2 linked regions of the Reyranella humidisoli genome follow. The protein of the gene in region 2 interacts with the protein of the main gene of each other region in a pairwise test. Links are inferred from orthologs where the notes say so. Each region holds a gene or a part of one and is shown on either strand. Other genes may lie near its edges. The genes, in order: KQ910_RS02935 and KQ910_RS04435.

Region 1 (6,595 bases), 300 kb from region 2 along the record:
TCGACGCTTACTTCCCTGACGGCACCAACATCGGCTACGGCCGCCAGCAGATCGACCGTCGCGGCGGACGTGTCGTCCTGCCGATCCAGGCCAAGGGTCGCATCGCCGCGCCCTATCGCGCCGCCTTCGACTATCACTGCAAGCTCAGCATGCCGGCCGATCCGATCACGCCGGCCATGCGCGCGGAGTGCGCCCCTTAGGAAGGCGCAAAGGTCCCTCAGACCAGCCGGTACCCCACGCCCGGCTCGGTGAGGACGTGCTGAGGCGAGGCCGGGTCGGTCTCGATCTTCTGGCGCAGCTGGCGGATGTAGACCCGCAAATACTGCGGATCGACGGCCTCGTCGCGCCAGACCTCCCGCAGCAGGTGACGGTGCGTCAGCACCTTGCCGGCATGGATCGCGAGCTGTTCGAGGATGTCGTACTCCTTGGGCGACAGCTTCACCGTCTCGCCCTCCCGCTCGACCAGCCGCCGCACCAGGTCGACCTTGAGCGTGCCGCTGGTGAAGCCGCGGTCCGCGCCCTGCTGCTGAAGCCGATGACGCAACGCCGCGCGCAGACGCGCCATCAGTTCCTCGGCGCCGAACGGCTTGGTGACGTAGTCGTCGGCGCCGGAATCGAGGGCGGCCACCTTGGTGGCCTCTTCGCCGCGGCCCGAGAGAACCACGATGGGGACCGGCCCGAGCTTGCGTATCTCGGCGATCAGCTCGAGCCCGTCGCGATCAGGCAGGCCGAGATCGAGCAGGATCAGGTCCGGCCGGTGATGCCGCATCGCCTGCAGCGCCTCCGCGCCCGTCCCCGCTTCCAGCGTGCGATACTCATGGGCCGCGAGGGTCGTGCGCAGCAACCTGCGGATCGGCGGCTCGTCCTCGACGATCAGGATCGTGGCGCCGTCAGCCGTCATTGGGGAACACCGGGAAACTCACCATGAACTCGGCCCCGCTGCGATCGCCCCGGTTGCGCGCGGTGAGCGTACCGCCCATCGCCTCGACGAAGCCACGGGCGATGGCGAGGCCCAGGCCCGTGCCGGCCCGCCGCCGGTCGCCCGATTCGGCGCGATAGAACTTGTCGAAGATGCGGTCGAGATCGCCCTCGCCAAGTCCCGGCCCCTCGTCGCGGACCATGATCGCGGCCCGGCCGCTCTCCTGTCTCGCTTCGACCGAGATCCGGCCGCCGGGCGCGGAATACTTGGCCGCATTGTCGAGAAGGTTGAACAGGACCTGCTCGGCCAGGACGAAATCGAGTTGCAGCGCAGGCAGGTCGGGAGACACCGCGCTCGACGTCTCATGCCCGGCAACCAGCGGTGCCGCGCGCCGCAGAGCGGTCGAGACGAGATCGCCAACCTCCACCGCTTCGCGCTTGGGGACGATCGCCCCGGCATCGAGGCGTGTCATGTCGAGAAGGTTGCCGACGAATCGGTCGAGCCGCTCGGCCTCACCCTGCGCCGTCGCCAGCAGCTCCTCGCGCGCCGCTGCGTCGTAGCGCTCGCCGAAGCTGCGAAGGCTGGAGAGCGCGCCGATGATCGAGGCGAGTGGCGTGCGCAGGTCGTGCGATACCGAGGTCAGCATCGCCGAACGCAGCCGTTCCCGTTCGGCGCCCAGCCGCGCCTGGTCGATATCCTCGGCCAGGGTCACGCGCTCGATGGCGACGGCGGCCTGATTGCCCACCGCTTCGAGCAGCCGGCGTTCGCCTGCATTGAGCTCATGCCCCTCCTTATTGGGCAGTACGCCGATCACCGCGATGGCCGAGCGGCTGGTGCGGATGGGCAGGAACAGCCAGCGTCCACCCGGCAGCGTATCGGTGCCGCGTCCGGCGGGCCGATCGGCATCCCACGACCAGCGCGCGGCCGCGAGGTCCGCGTCGCTCAGCGCGCCGTCGGGCGGGAAGGCCGCGCGGGTCGTGAGGCCGCCGGCCTCGGGCATCAGCACGACGATCTCCGCCCCGAGCAGCCGGGCGAGATGCGAGACGACGATCCAGAGGAGATCGTAGAGATCGACGACACCCGCGATCTTGCGGCTGAAGGCGTAGAGCCCGGCGGTGGTCCGCGCCTCGCGACGGGCTGATTCTGTCTGGGTGCGGGTCCGCGCCGCCAGCGCGCTCGCGATGACCGCCACCACGACGAACAGGAAAAGCGCCATCACGTTGGCGGGATCGGCGATGGTGAACTGGTAGAGCGGCGGCAGGAAGAAGAAGTTGAAGCAGGCGACGCTGAGCGCCGAGACCCACAGCGATGGCACCAGCCCGTGCCGCGCCGCCGAGAACAGCACCGGCAGCACGTAGACCAGCGAGACGTTGGGCAGCACGATCAGCCGGTCGATCAGGACGCCGATGGCGGTGGCCATCGCCGCGCCCAGCGCGCCCTCGAGGTAGGGGCCGGACGTGAGCGGCACGTCGCGCAGCCAGTCGCGCGGCCCGCTCTTCTGCTCGCCCTCGCCAGACGGCGCCACCTCGACGGCGAGACCCGAGCCCGCCCTCACCAGTTCGTCGACCACCGAGCCGTGGCGCAATTCGAACCAGCGCGAACGCCGCGACTTGCCGACCACGACGCGCGTGGCGTTGCGCGAGCGCGCAAAGGCCAGAATCTCCTCGACGACCGAGCGGCCGGGCACGGTTACGATCTCGGCACCGAGCTGGGCCGCCAGACGTTGCGCCTCGGCCAGCCGCGCATGCTCGGCGTCGGACAGCGTGGCGTGCCGGTCGGTCTCGACATAGAGCGCGATCAGTTCGGCATCGAGCGCGTCGGCGCTGCGCTTGGCGGCGCGCACGGCATTGGCCGCACCGGGGCCGGGATCGAGGCAGACGATCACCCGTTCGCCCGCGGCCCAGGGGCCGGCGATGGCATGCTCGCGCATGTAGCTGCGCATCTGCTCGTCTACGCGTACGGCAGTGCGCCGCAGCGCCAGTTCGCGCAAGGCCGTCAGGTTGCCCGGCGAGAAATAGTGGCGCAGCGCGCGTTGGGCCTGGTCACGGACATAGACCTTGCCCTGGGCAAGGCGGGCGATCAGGTCGGCGGGCGTCAGGTCGATCAGTTCGACCTCGTCGGCGGCATCGACCACGCGGTCCGGCACGGTCTCGCGCACTCGGATGCGCGTGATCCGCGCCACCACATCGTTCAGGCTCTCGATATGCTGGACGTTCAGGGTCGAATAGACGTCGATGCCGGCGGCCAGCAGCTCCTCGACGTCGAGGTAGCGTTTGGGATGGCGACTGCCCTCGGCGTTGGTGTGGGCGAGCTCGTCGACGAGGACCAGCGCCGGACGCCGCTTGAGGATGGAGTCGAGGTCCATCTCGCCGATCGTGCGGCCGCGATACTCGACGATGCGGCGCGGCAGGATCTCCAGTCCCTTGAGCTGGGCCTCGGTCTCGACGCGGCCATGCGTCTCGACGACGCCGACCACCACGTCGATACCCTCGCGACTGCGGCGATGGGCGGCCGACAGCATTTCCCAGGTCTTGCCCACGCCCGGTGCCGCGCCGAGGAAGATCTTGTGCTTGCCGCGCGACTCCTTTTCCGCCGCCTTCAGGAGCGCGTCGGGCGAGGGCCGGAGATCGTCAGAAGTCGCGGGCATTCAGGCCGATCATTGTCACCGCTTGGGCAGCGCGTCGAGGGCGAGGTTGAGCTGCAGCACGTTGACCCGCGCCTCGCCCAGCAGGCCGTACATGCGGCCCTCGGTGTGTTGCGCCACCAGCGCCTGCACCTCGGCCTCGCGCAGGCCGCGCGCCTTGGCCACCCGCGCCACCTGCCACGCGGCCGCCTGCGGCGAGACGTGCGGATCGAGGCCGCTGCCGGAGGTCGTCACCAGGTCGACCGGCACGCCGCGGCCGAGCCGGTCGGCGTCTTCCCTGACGCGGTCGACCAGGGCCTTGGAGGTCGGCCCCAGGTTCGAGCCCGCCGACCCGGCCGCGTTGTAGGGCGCGGCCACGGTCTTGGTCGAATCGGCCGGATCGGTGTCGGTCGTGGCCGAGGGTCGGCCGTGGAAGTAGCCCTCGCCGGTGAAGGGCTGGCCGATCAGCGTCGAGCCGACGACCTTGCCGTCCTTTACGATGAGCGATCCGGCCGCCTGACCGGGGAAAGTCGCGCCCGCCACTCCCACCATGGCGAGCGGATAGGCGAGACCCAGCAGGACGGTCATCAGCACCAGCATGACGACGGACGCACGGAAATGACGAAGCATGACGATCTCCTTCAGGCGAGGCCGGCGGCCGCGACCACGACGTCGATCAGCTTGATGCCGACGAAGGGCACGACGAGGCCGCCTATTCCGTAGACGAGCAGGTTGCGGCGCAGCAGGGACGCGGCGCCGCTCGGCCGGTACTGCACGCCGCGCAGGGCGAGCGGGATCAACGCCACGATGATCAGGGCATTGAAGATGATGGCCGAGAGGATGGCGCTCTGCGGTGTCGCCAGCCCCATGACGTTCAGCACGCCGAGCTGCGGATAGAAGGCAATGAACATCGCCGGGATGATGGCGAAGTACTTCGCCACGTCGTTGGCGATCGAGAACGTCGTGAGTGCCCCGCGCGTCATCAACAGCTGCTTGCCGATGGCCACGATCTCGATGAGCTTGGTCGGGTCGCTGTCGAGATCGACCATGTTGCCGGCCTCGCGCGCGGCGTTGGTGCCGGTCTGCATCGCGACGCCGACATCGGCCTGAGCGAGCGCCGGTGCGTCGTTGGTGCCGTCGCCGCACATGGCCACCAGCTTGCCCTTGGCCTGCTCCTCGCGGATCAGGCGCAGCTTGGCCTCCGGGGTCGCCTGGGCGAGAAAGTCGTCGACGCCCGCTTCGGCAGCGATCGCGGCGGCCGTCTGCGGATTGTCGCCGGTGATCATCACGGTGCGGATGCCCATGGCGCGCAGCTCCGCGAAGCGCTCGCGGATGCCGCCCTTCACGATGTCCTTGAGATAGACCACGCCCAGGATGCGGCCGTTGCGCGATACGCCAAGCGGCGTGCCACCCTCCTTGGCGATGGTCGTGGCGATGCGGTTCACTTCCTCCACCGGCGGCGTGATGCCGAGCGAGCGGGCATGCTCGATCACCGAATCGATCGCGCCCTTGCGGACGACCGCGCCTTCGTGGTCGACGCCGCTCATGCGCGTCTGCGCCGTGAAGGGCACGAACTTCGCGTGCAGCTCCGCCACGTCGACGCCGCGCAGGCCGTATTTCTCCTTGGCCAGCACGACGATCGAACGGCCCTCGGGCGTCTCGTCGGCCAGGCTGGCGAGCTGGGCCACCTGCGCCACCTCGTCCTCGCTCACGCCCGTCACCGGAATGAACTGCGTGGCGTGGCGGTTGCCCAGCGTGATCGTGCCGGTCTTGTCGAGCAGCAGCGTGTCGACGTCGCCCGCCGCCTCGACCGCGCGGCCGGAGGTCGCCAGCACGTTGAAGCGCACCAGCCGGTTCATACCGGCGATGCCGATGGCCGACAGAAGCGCGCCGATCGTCGTCGGGATCAGGGTGACGAACAGCGCGATCAGCACGACGACGGAAACCGCGCCGCCGGCATAGGTCGCGAAGCTCGGAATGCTCACGACCGCCAGCACGAAGATCAGCGTGAGGCCGGCCAGCAGGACACTGAGCGCCAGTTCGTTGGGCGTCTTCTGGCGCGCGGCACCTTCGACCAGGGCGATCATGCGGTCGAGGAAGCTCGATCCCTCCTCCGCGGTGATGCGAACCTTGATCCGGTCCGACAGGACGCGCGTGCCGCCGGTCACGGCTGAGCGGTCGCCGCCGGCCTCGCGGATGACGGGCGCGGATTCGCCGGTGATGGCCGATTCGTCGATGGTCGCCACACCCTCGACGATCTCGCCGTCGCCGGGCACGAGGTCGCCGGCCTCTACCAGCACCTTCTCGCCGACCTTTAGCGTGTGGGCGCGGCGCGGCTCGAACGTGTCGCCCACGCCCAGGAGCACCTTGGCCATGGTCTCGCTGCGCATGCGGCGCAGCGTGTCGGCCTGCGCCTTGCCGCGGCCTTCCGCGACCGCCTCGGCGAAGGTGGCGAACAACACGGTGATCCACAGCCAGATCACGATCTGGATCTGGAAGCCCGAGCCCGTCACGCCGGTCGCGATGTCGCGCACGGTGAGGACCGTGGCGGCCAGCGCCACCATCTCGACGGTGAACATCACCGGGTTCTTCACCAGCTCGCGCGGATCGAGCTTGGCGAGGCTGCCCAGCAGGGCCGGCTTCAGGATCGCGGGGTCGAAGAGCGACTGCGACTTGTCACGTTTACTCATGATGACGCCTCGTTAGAACAGCGTGCCGGCCAGCAGGGCGAAATGCTCCGCGATGGGGCCGAGGGCCAGGGCCGGAAGGAAGGTGAGACCGCCGACGATCAGCACGGCGCCGACCAGCAGGCCGACGAACAACCCGCCATGGGTCGGGAAGGTGCCGGCCGAGATCGCGGCCTTGCGCTTGGCCGCGAGCGAACCCGCGATGGCCAGCATCGGGATGATGATGGCGAAGCGGCCGACCATCATCGCGACGGCGAGCGTGCCGTTGTAGAAGACGGTATTGCCCGTCAGGCCGCCGAAGGCGCTGCCGTTATTGCCGGCGACCGACGCGTAGGCGTAGAGAATCTCGCTGAAACCGTGCGGACC
Region 2 (6,118 bases):
CGGCTGATGAAGGATCCGGGCCATGTCGACGGCGTGCTGCGCAACGGCGCCCAGCGCGCCCGTGCCATCGCCGCGCCGATCCTCGACGAGGTTTATCGGACGGTGGGATTCCTCAGGCCGTAAGCCTCAGCCTTCCATGCGCGTGAGGGCCCACTTCACCGTGGTGCCCTCCGGCGGGACCTGGCCGACCAGCACGATCTGCTCGGTGCGGCGCACGCGGCCCTCTTCGCCGAGATAGATGCTCTCGGCGAGGCCGATGCCGGCGCCGGTCGCGCGCAGGCGCCAGCCGCGGCCGCTCGGCAGGCGCATCAGCACCGCCTGGCCGCTCTGGGCGAGGGTGGCCTTCACCGTCGGATGCAGGTGGAAGCGCACGATGTAGCGCTGGTCCGGCACCGTCACGGGGCGGCCCTCGTAGCCCAGGAACGAGTCTTCGCCGCGCAGGTCGCCGCCGTCGGGCGAGAGCCAGAGGCGACGGCGGTGGATGATGCCATAGAGCGAGCGATAGCCGTCGTGGCACATGTCGAGCCATTGCGCGCCGCCATCGTCGGCGCGATCGATCAGCACGTTGCCAGCGCGATATTCGAGCGCGCCATGATTGGTGATCTCGGTCGAGTTCACGTCGTCGACCACCGCCGTCGAATGCGCGGCGGTGAAGCGCATGAAATGCTGCCAGTCGCGCGGAGCCCCCGGATAGGTGCCGCAGTTCACGATCAGCCGCTCGTGCGCCGCGCTCATCTCGAAGCTCAGCGTGCCAGCGTGCGCGATGCCGTCCATCCCGCGCCCCGGCGGGCTCCCGGCATCGGCGATCACCAGCGAGGTACCGGCCGACAGCCGCTGGAAACCGCTCGCCAGTGCCATGGTCGGCGCGACTTCGCCCGAACCCGAGCGCGCCAGCACGAGGTCGATCAGGCGGCGGTCGCCTTCCCAGGTGCCGTTGAACAGCGACAGGCCGCCGTCGCCGTGGCGGAAGAAGCGCAGCATCGGCGCCATGCGATCGATCGCGGCAACCAGTTCGGCGGGCGCCCGGCGTTCGGCCGAGGCCAGCGCCGCGCGCACGTCGATCAGGTGGCGCAGCACCGCGAGTTGCAGGTGGGGCGCGCGTTCGGAAACGATGCCGTCGTGCAGCACGTAGCGCTTCACGAACTTCGCCAGCCGCGACAGCGACTGGTCGAGGCTCTTCTCGAAGTGCTTGCCGTCACGGATGAAGGCCAGGTCGGCGAAGATCAGCGCCTTGTAGACGGCGACGGCCTCGTGGCCGACCATGCCGCGGCGCGCGACGCGGCGCAGATGGACGCGCTGGCGGCCTAGCGAGAAGACGAAACGCGCGGCGAAGCCGGGGTCGGCCGCCGAGGCCAGCCATTCGTAGTGGCGGATCCAGGCGACCATGCGGGCCGCGAGCACGTCGCGCTTCCACGTCACCGGCGACCAGCGCCATTCGCGATTGGTCCAGTCGTCGACCAGCTTGGCGGCCAGCATCGCGCCGTGCGGGTCGCCATTGTCGCGCAGGTCGCGCAGCCAGGCGAAGCCGTTAAGCGCATCGAGCCAGAGCGGGGCGGCGCCGGGGCGCTGCCAGGGGGGATCGTCCGATTCGGGCAGGACCGTCCCGACGCTGCCGGCGGCGGCAAATTCACCGGCCTGGAGCAACCGCTGGCCCAGCACCGGATCGCCCGGCCAGGAATCGGAGGCGACCGCGAAGAAGCTACGCGGCGTGTTGTAGCCCAGCGTGAGCGAATAGAGGGAGGAGCCGAGGAGCCAGCGTCCGAATGCCTGCCGCTCCCGCTTCGCGGCCGCGGAGGGGCGTGCCGGCACCGAGCGGATCGGCCGGGCTCCGGAAACCAAAGGCTCACCGGGCCGTCTTGTGTCAGAGGCGACCAGCGTCATCGTTTCTGTTCTTTGGCCCGGGAGGCTCGAGCGGCCGGGCGGTGGAGGGGTTTTTTTGTATTTTAGCCCAGTCGGAGCCCGGTGGCGATGGGCAGCAGGGCCCGCGACCAGCCCTTGAACCGCAGATCACGCACACCAGATTCATTCCAAGGGAACGCCCGAACGGGGTTCCCGGCCACTCGCTCCACGGAGGAGGGTTACATGAGTCGCGTAACGATGTTCAATTCGCCCTTGTTACTGGGCTTCGACCAGCTCGAGCGGACGCTCGACCGGCTGGCCAAGAACGCCGAGGGCTATCCCCCCTACAATATCGAGCGGATCGGCGAGAACGGACTGCGAATCACGCTTGCGGTTGCCGGCTTCACCAGCGACGGCCTGACGATCGAACTGGTCGAGAATCAGCTCACGGTGCGCGGCAAGCAGACTGACGACAGCGACCGGATTTATCTCCATCGCGGCATAGCGGCCCGCCAGTTCCAGAAGGCGTTCATGCTCGCCGACGGGATCGAGGTGGTCGGTGCCCGGCTCGACAACGGCCTTTTGTCGATCGACCTGGTCCGGCCCGTCGTGGAGCCCCGAATTCGAACCATTCGCATCGATGCTGGCCAGGCGGCCGGTGCTGCGGATCAGACGATCGATATTACCGCGCGTCGCAGCCGTTGAGGCGGAGCGCGTTGATGCTGCCAAGGAGGTAGCCATGGAAAACAATGTTCTGAGCTTCACGCCGCTCGCCGACGAGGCTTTCCTCAGCCTGGGCGCGGAGCAGATCGCCTACGTGAAGGCCATCAACCTGCCCGACGGCGCCCATGCGGTCGGCATTTTCTCGGCGGACGGCAAACCGATGGCGTCGGTGCCTTCAATCGAGATCGCGCAGGCGCTCATCCGCCAGCACGAGCTGGAGCCCGCGCTGGTCCACTGAGGAAAAGTCGGCGGAAAGCGGTTCAGGCCGCGCTTTGGGTCTGGACCGTCTCGATGAGCAGCGCATACAGCGCCTCGGCATTCTCGGTCGCGCGCAGCTTCTCGACGAGGCTGCGATCACGCAGCAGACGTGAAACGCGGGCCAGCGCCTTCAAATGGTCGGCGCCGGCACCTTCCGGCGTGACCAGCAGGAACACGATGTCCACGGGCCGCTCGTCGATCGCATCGAAGTCGACGGGATGCGCCAGGCGGGCAAACAGGCCGAGCGGCCGGGTCATGGTCGAGAGCCGCCCATGCGGGATCGCGATGCCGCCACCGATACCGGTCGACCCGAGGCGTTCGCGCTCGAGCAGACGGTCGAACAGCCTGCGCTCGTCGATCTGGAAGAGACCGGCCGCGCGGCTGGCGATCTCGGCCAGCAGCGCCTTCTTGCCGGTCGCCTTGGCGCTGGCCAGAACGGCATCCGGGCCGGTCAGCAAATCGGCGATTTCCACAATGTCACCAATGGGTTAGCAAGCGCGAACTTGAATCCGCCCTGCGAGGGGTGCGCCCCTATAAGCGCCTCCCCCGACCGGGTCAAGCCATCGCTCGGCAGCACGGGTGAGCCCGCCGCGCGTGGCGTGTCAGTCGGCCGGACCGGTCATCGCCTCGATGGCGACGGCGGCGGACGAGAGGCCCGGCATCGGGCGGTTCATCCCGAGGCGGCCCAGTCGGCGGCGCTCAGCCGACGAGGGGATGCGCATGGCTTCGCGATACTTGGCGACCGTGCGTCGCGCGATCTCGACGCCCTCGCCCTTCAGCAGATCGACGATGCGATCGTCGCTGAGCGGCTGGTGCGCATTCTCGCCGCCAACCAGGTGACGGATGCGCGAGCGCACCGACTCAGAGGAGACGACCACGCCCGGCGTGCGCGCCGGCAGGGACGAGGTGAAGAAATATTTCAGCTCGAAGATGCCCCGCGGCGTGTTGATGTACTTGTTCGAGGTGACGCGGCTCACCGTGCTCTCGTGCAGCTCGGTGGCGATGGCGATGTCGCGCAGCACCAGCGGCTTCAGCGCGCTGACGCCGTGGCGGAAGAAGCCGTCCTGCTGGCGCACGATCTCGCGCGCAACCTTGAGGATCGTGGTGGCGCGCTGCTCCAGTGTCTTCACCAGCCAGTTGGCCGACTGGAAACGCTCGGCGACGAAATCGCGATCGGGCTTGGCGCGCGCGCCCTTCATGAGCGTGGCGTGATAGTTGCGGTCGACCAGGACCTTGGGCAGCGCATCGGTGTTGAGTTCGATGTGCCAACCGTCCTCGCCGGTCTCGGGATCCTTGGCCGGCGTCAGATAGAGGTCGGGCTGCACGGGCTGGATCGGTTCGAAATCGAAGGCCTGGCCGGGGCGCGGATCGAGCGTGCGCAGCTCGGAGAGCATGTCGCGCAGGTCCTCGTCGTCGACGCCGCAGCGGCGGCGGAGCTGGCCGAGTTCGCCGGCAGCGACGAGTTCCAGATTGTCGAGCAGGGCCTTCATCGCCGGATCGAGCCGGTTGCGCTCGGCGAGCTGGGCGCCCAGGCATTCGGCGACGGTGCGCGAGAACAGACCGGCCGGCTCCATCTGGCGCAGGCGCGCCCAGATCTTCTCGACCAGCGCGATATCGGTCGCGACGGCTTCGGCCACCGCCGCCGCCTCGAGACGGCAGTAGCCGGCCTCGTCGAGCCCTTCGGCGATCTTCAGGGCGATGCGGCGTTCGGCCGGGTCCTCGAACATGAGTTCGAGCTGCTCCAGTACATGGACGGCCATCGACCGCGGACGCTCGGCCACGAAATCGAGGGCGTCGGGCGCATCCTCGCGCTGGCCGACGCGGCTGGCCGATGCATCGCCGCCGCGATCGGCGTGTTCGCGGGTCCAGCGATCGTCGGCGTCCGCGAGGGCCGGCGCCGCGGCCTGCAGGGCTTCGGCGGTGTCGCGGGGCGCTTCGACGGGAGGCGCCTCGTATTCGGCGGCGGCGCCATCGTCCGCGGCGCCCTCGGACAGCAATGGGTTCTTTTCCAGCTCCTGCTGGATGAAAGCCGCAAGCTCCAGATGCGAAAACTGCAGCAGCTTGATGGCCTGCTGGAGCTGGGGCGTCATCGCCAGGGTCTGGCGCGACGCAAGAATGAGACTCGGACCGATACGCATGTCACCCCGCCCCGAAGGTCGTTGGACCTCCCCGATGGGCAGTCTTATGCAAAAACCATGCCAATGTCAGCATGGTTCATCTTATCAGTGAGCGAAAATATCCGTTTCGGGCCAGCCGGCGACGTCCAGGCGCGCGCGGGTGGGCAAGAACCGGAAGGCGGCGTCCGCCAGTTCGCGACGGCCCTCGCGCTCGAGAAGCGCGTCCAGTCGGGCTTTCAGCGCGTGCAAATGCAGCACGTCGGAAGCGGCATAGGCAAGCTGCTCGTCGGTCAGGCTGTCGGCACCCCAGTCGGAGGTCTGCTGCTGCTTGGACAGGTCGACGCCCAGCAGCTCGCGACACAGGTCCTTGAGGCCGAAACGATCGGTGAAGGTGCGCACCAGCTTGGCCGCGATCTTGGTGCAGTAGACCGGCTCGCAGCGCACGCCCAGCGAATGCTCCAGAACGGCAATGTCGAAACGGCCGAAATGAAAGAGTTTCAGCACCTTAGGATCGGCGATCAGGGCGGCCAGCCGCGGCGCCTTGGCCGCGCCTTTGGGCGCCCCACGCGGGATCTGGACCAGATGGGCGTTGCCGTCGCCGCCCGAGAGCTGGACCAGGCAGAGCCGGTCGCGATGGGGGTTGAGACCCATGGTCTCGGTATCGATGGCCACGACGGACCCAAACGAAACGTCCGCGGGAAGATCGCCGCGGTGAAGGCTGATCGCCATTAGGGGGTGCTCCGACTGACCTGCATGGTGCCCAGGAGAAGACTCGAACTTCCACGCCTCGCGGCGCTAGTACCTGAAACTAGTGCGTCTACCAATTCCGCCACCTGGGCACGGCATGCGGTCTAGTGCGGGCGCTGAGTTAGGGCTGTGCCGCCCGGATGTCAACCGCGCTGCGCTCCCCAAGGTCACGCCAGGGCGCTACACCCCTTGCGCCGTCGTGGCTTTGGGCTATAGGCAGCTTCCATGAACATCAAGCAGGTCACGGTCTTTGGTGGCAGCGGCTTCGTCGGCCGCGCCATCGTACGAGCGCTCGCGCAGCAGGGCTATCAGGTCCGCGTGGCCTGCCGGCGCATCGAACTGGCGGAACGCATCAAGACGGCCGGCGATGTCGGCCAGATTACCATTATGCGAACCAATTTGCGCGTGCCCGCGTCCGTGGCGGCAGCCATCGC

The links.
Region 1: the proteins of KQ910_RS04435 (region 2) and KQ910_RS02935 interact in binary tests that used the Escherichia coli proteins (3 or more experiments, as listed by UniProt). The link is inferred for Reyranella humidisoli from one-to-one orthologs.

What each region holds. Positions count from the first base shown.
Region 1 is NZ_JAHOPB010000001.1:594,508-601,102, forward strand. The notes cover bases 691-3,927. They hold KQ910_RS02935 (DUF4118 domain-containing protein), read right to left. Parts: upstream 3,567-3,927; coding sequence 891-3,566; downstream 691-890. Other genes in these bases: KQ910_RS02930 (response regulator), read right to left, coding at 691-901; kdpC (potassium-transporting ATPase subunit KdpC), read right to left, coding at 3,582-3,927. Outside these bases: KQ910_RS02925 (hypothetical protein), read left to right, coding at 1-200; more of KQ910_RS02930, read right to left, coding at 218-690; more of kdpC, read right to left, coding at 3,928-4,172; potassium-transporting ATPase subunit KdpB, read right to left, coding at 4,184-6,232; potassium-transporting ATPase subunit KdpA, read right to left, coding at 6,245-6,595. UniProt on the Escherichia coli protein: Member of the two-component regulatory system KdpD/KdpE involved in the regulation of the kdp operon. KdpD may function as a membrane-associated protein kinase that phosphorylates KdpE in response to environmental signals.
Region 2 is NZ_JAHOPB010000001.1:894,458-900,575, forward strand. Bases 1,559-4,318 are described here. They hold KQ910_RS04435 (PTS sugar transporter subunit IIA), read right to left. Parts: upstream 3,294-4,318; coding sequence 2,823-3,293; downstream 1,559-2,822. Other genes in these bases: KQ910_RS27130 (heparinase II/III family protein), read right to left, coding at 1,559-1,809; KQ910_RS04425 (Hsp20 family protein), read left to right, coding at 2,083-2,544; KQ910_RS04430 (DUF1150 family protein), read left to right, coding at 2,579-2,800; rpoN (RNA polymerase factor sigma-54), read right to left, coding at 3,423-4,318. Outside these bases: trpS (tryptophan--tRNA ligase), read left to right, coding at 1-123; more of KQ910_RS27130, read right to left, coding at 127-1,558; more of rpoN, read right to left, coding at 4,319-4,958; KQ910_RS04445 (ribonuclease D), read right to left, coding at 5,043-5,666; KQ910_RS04455 (complex I NDUFA9 subunit family protein), read left to right, coding at 5,910-6,118. UniProt on the Escherichia coli protein: Seems to have a role in regulating nitrogen assimilation.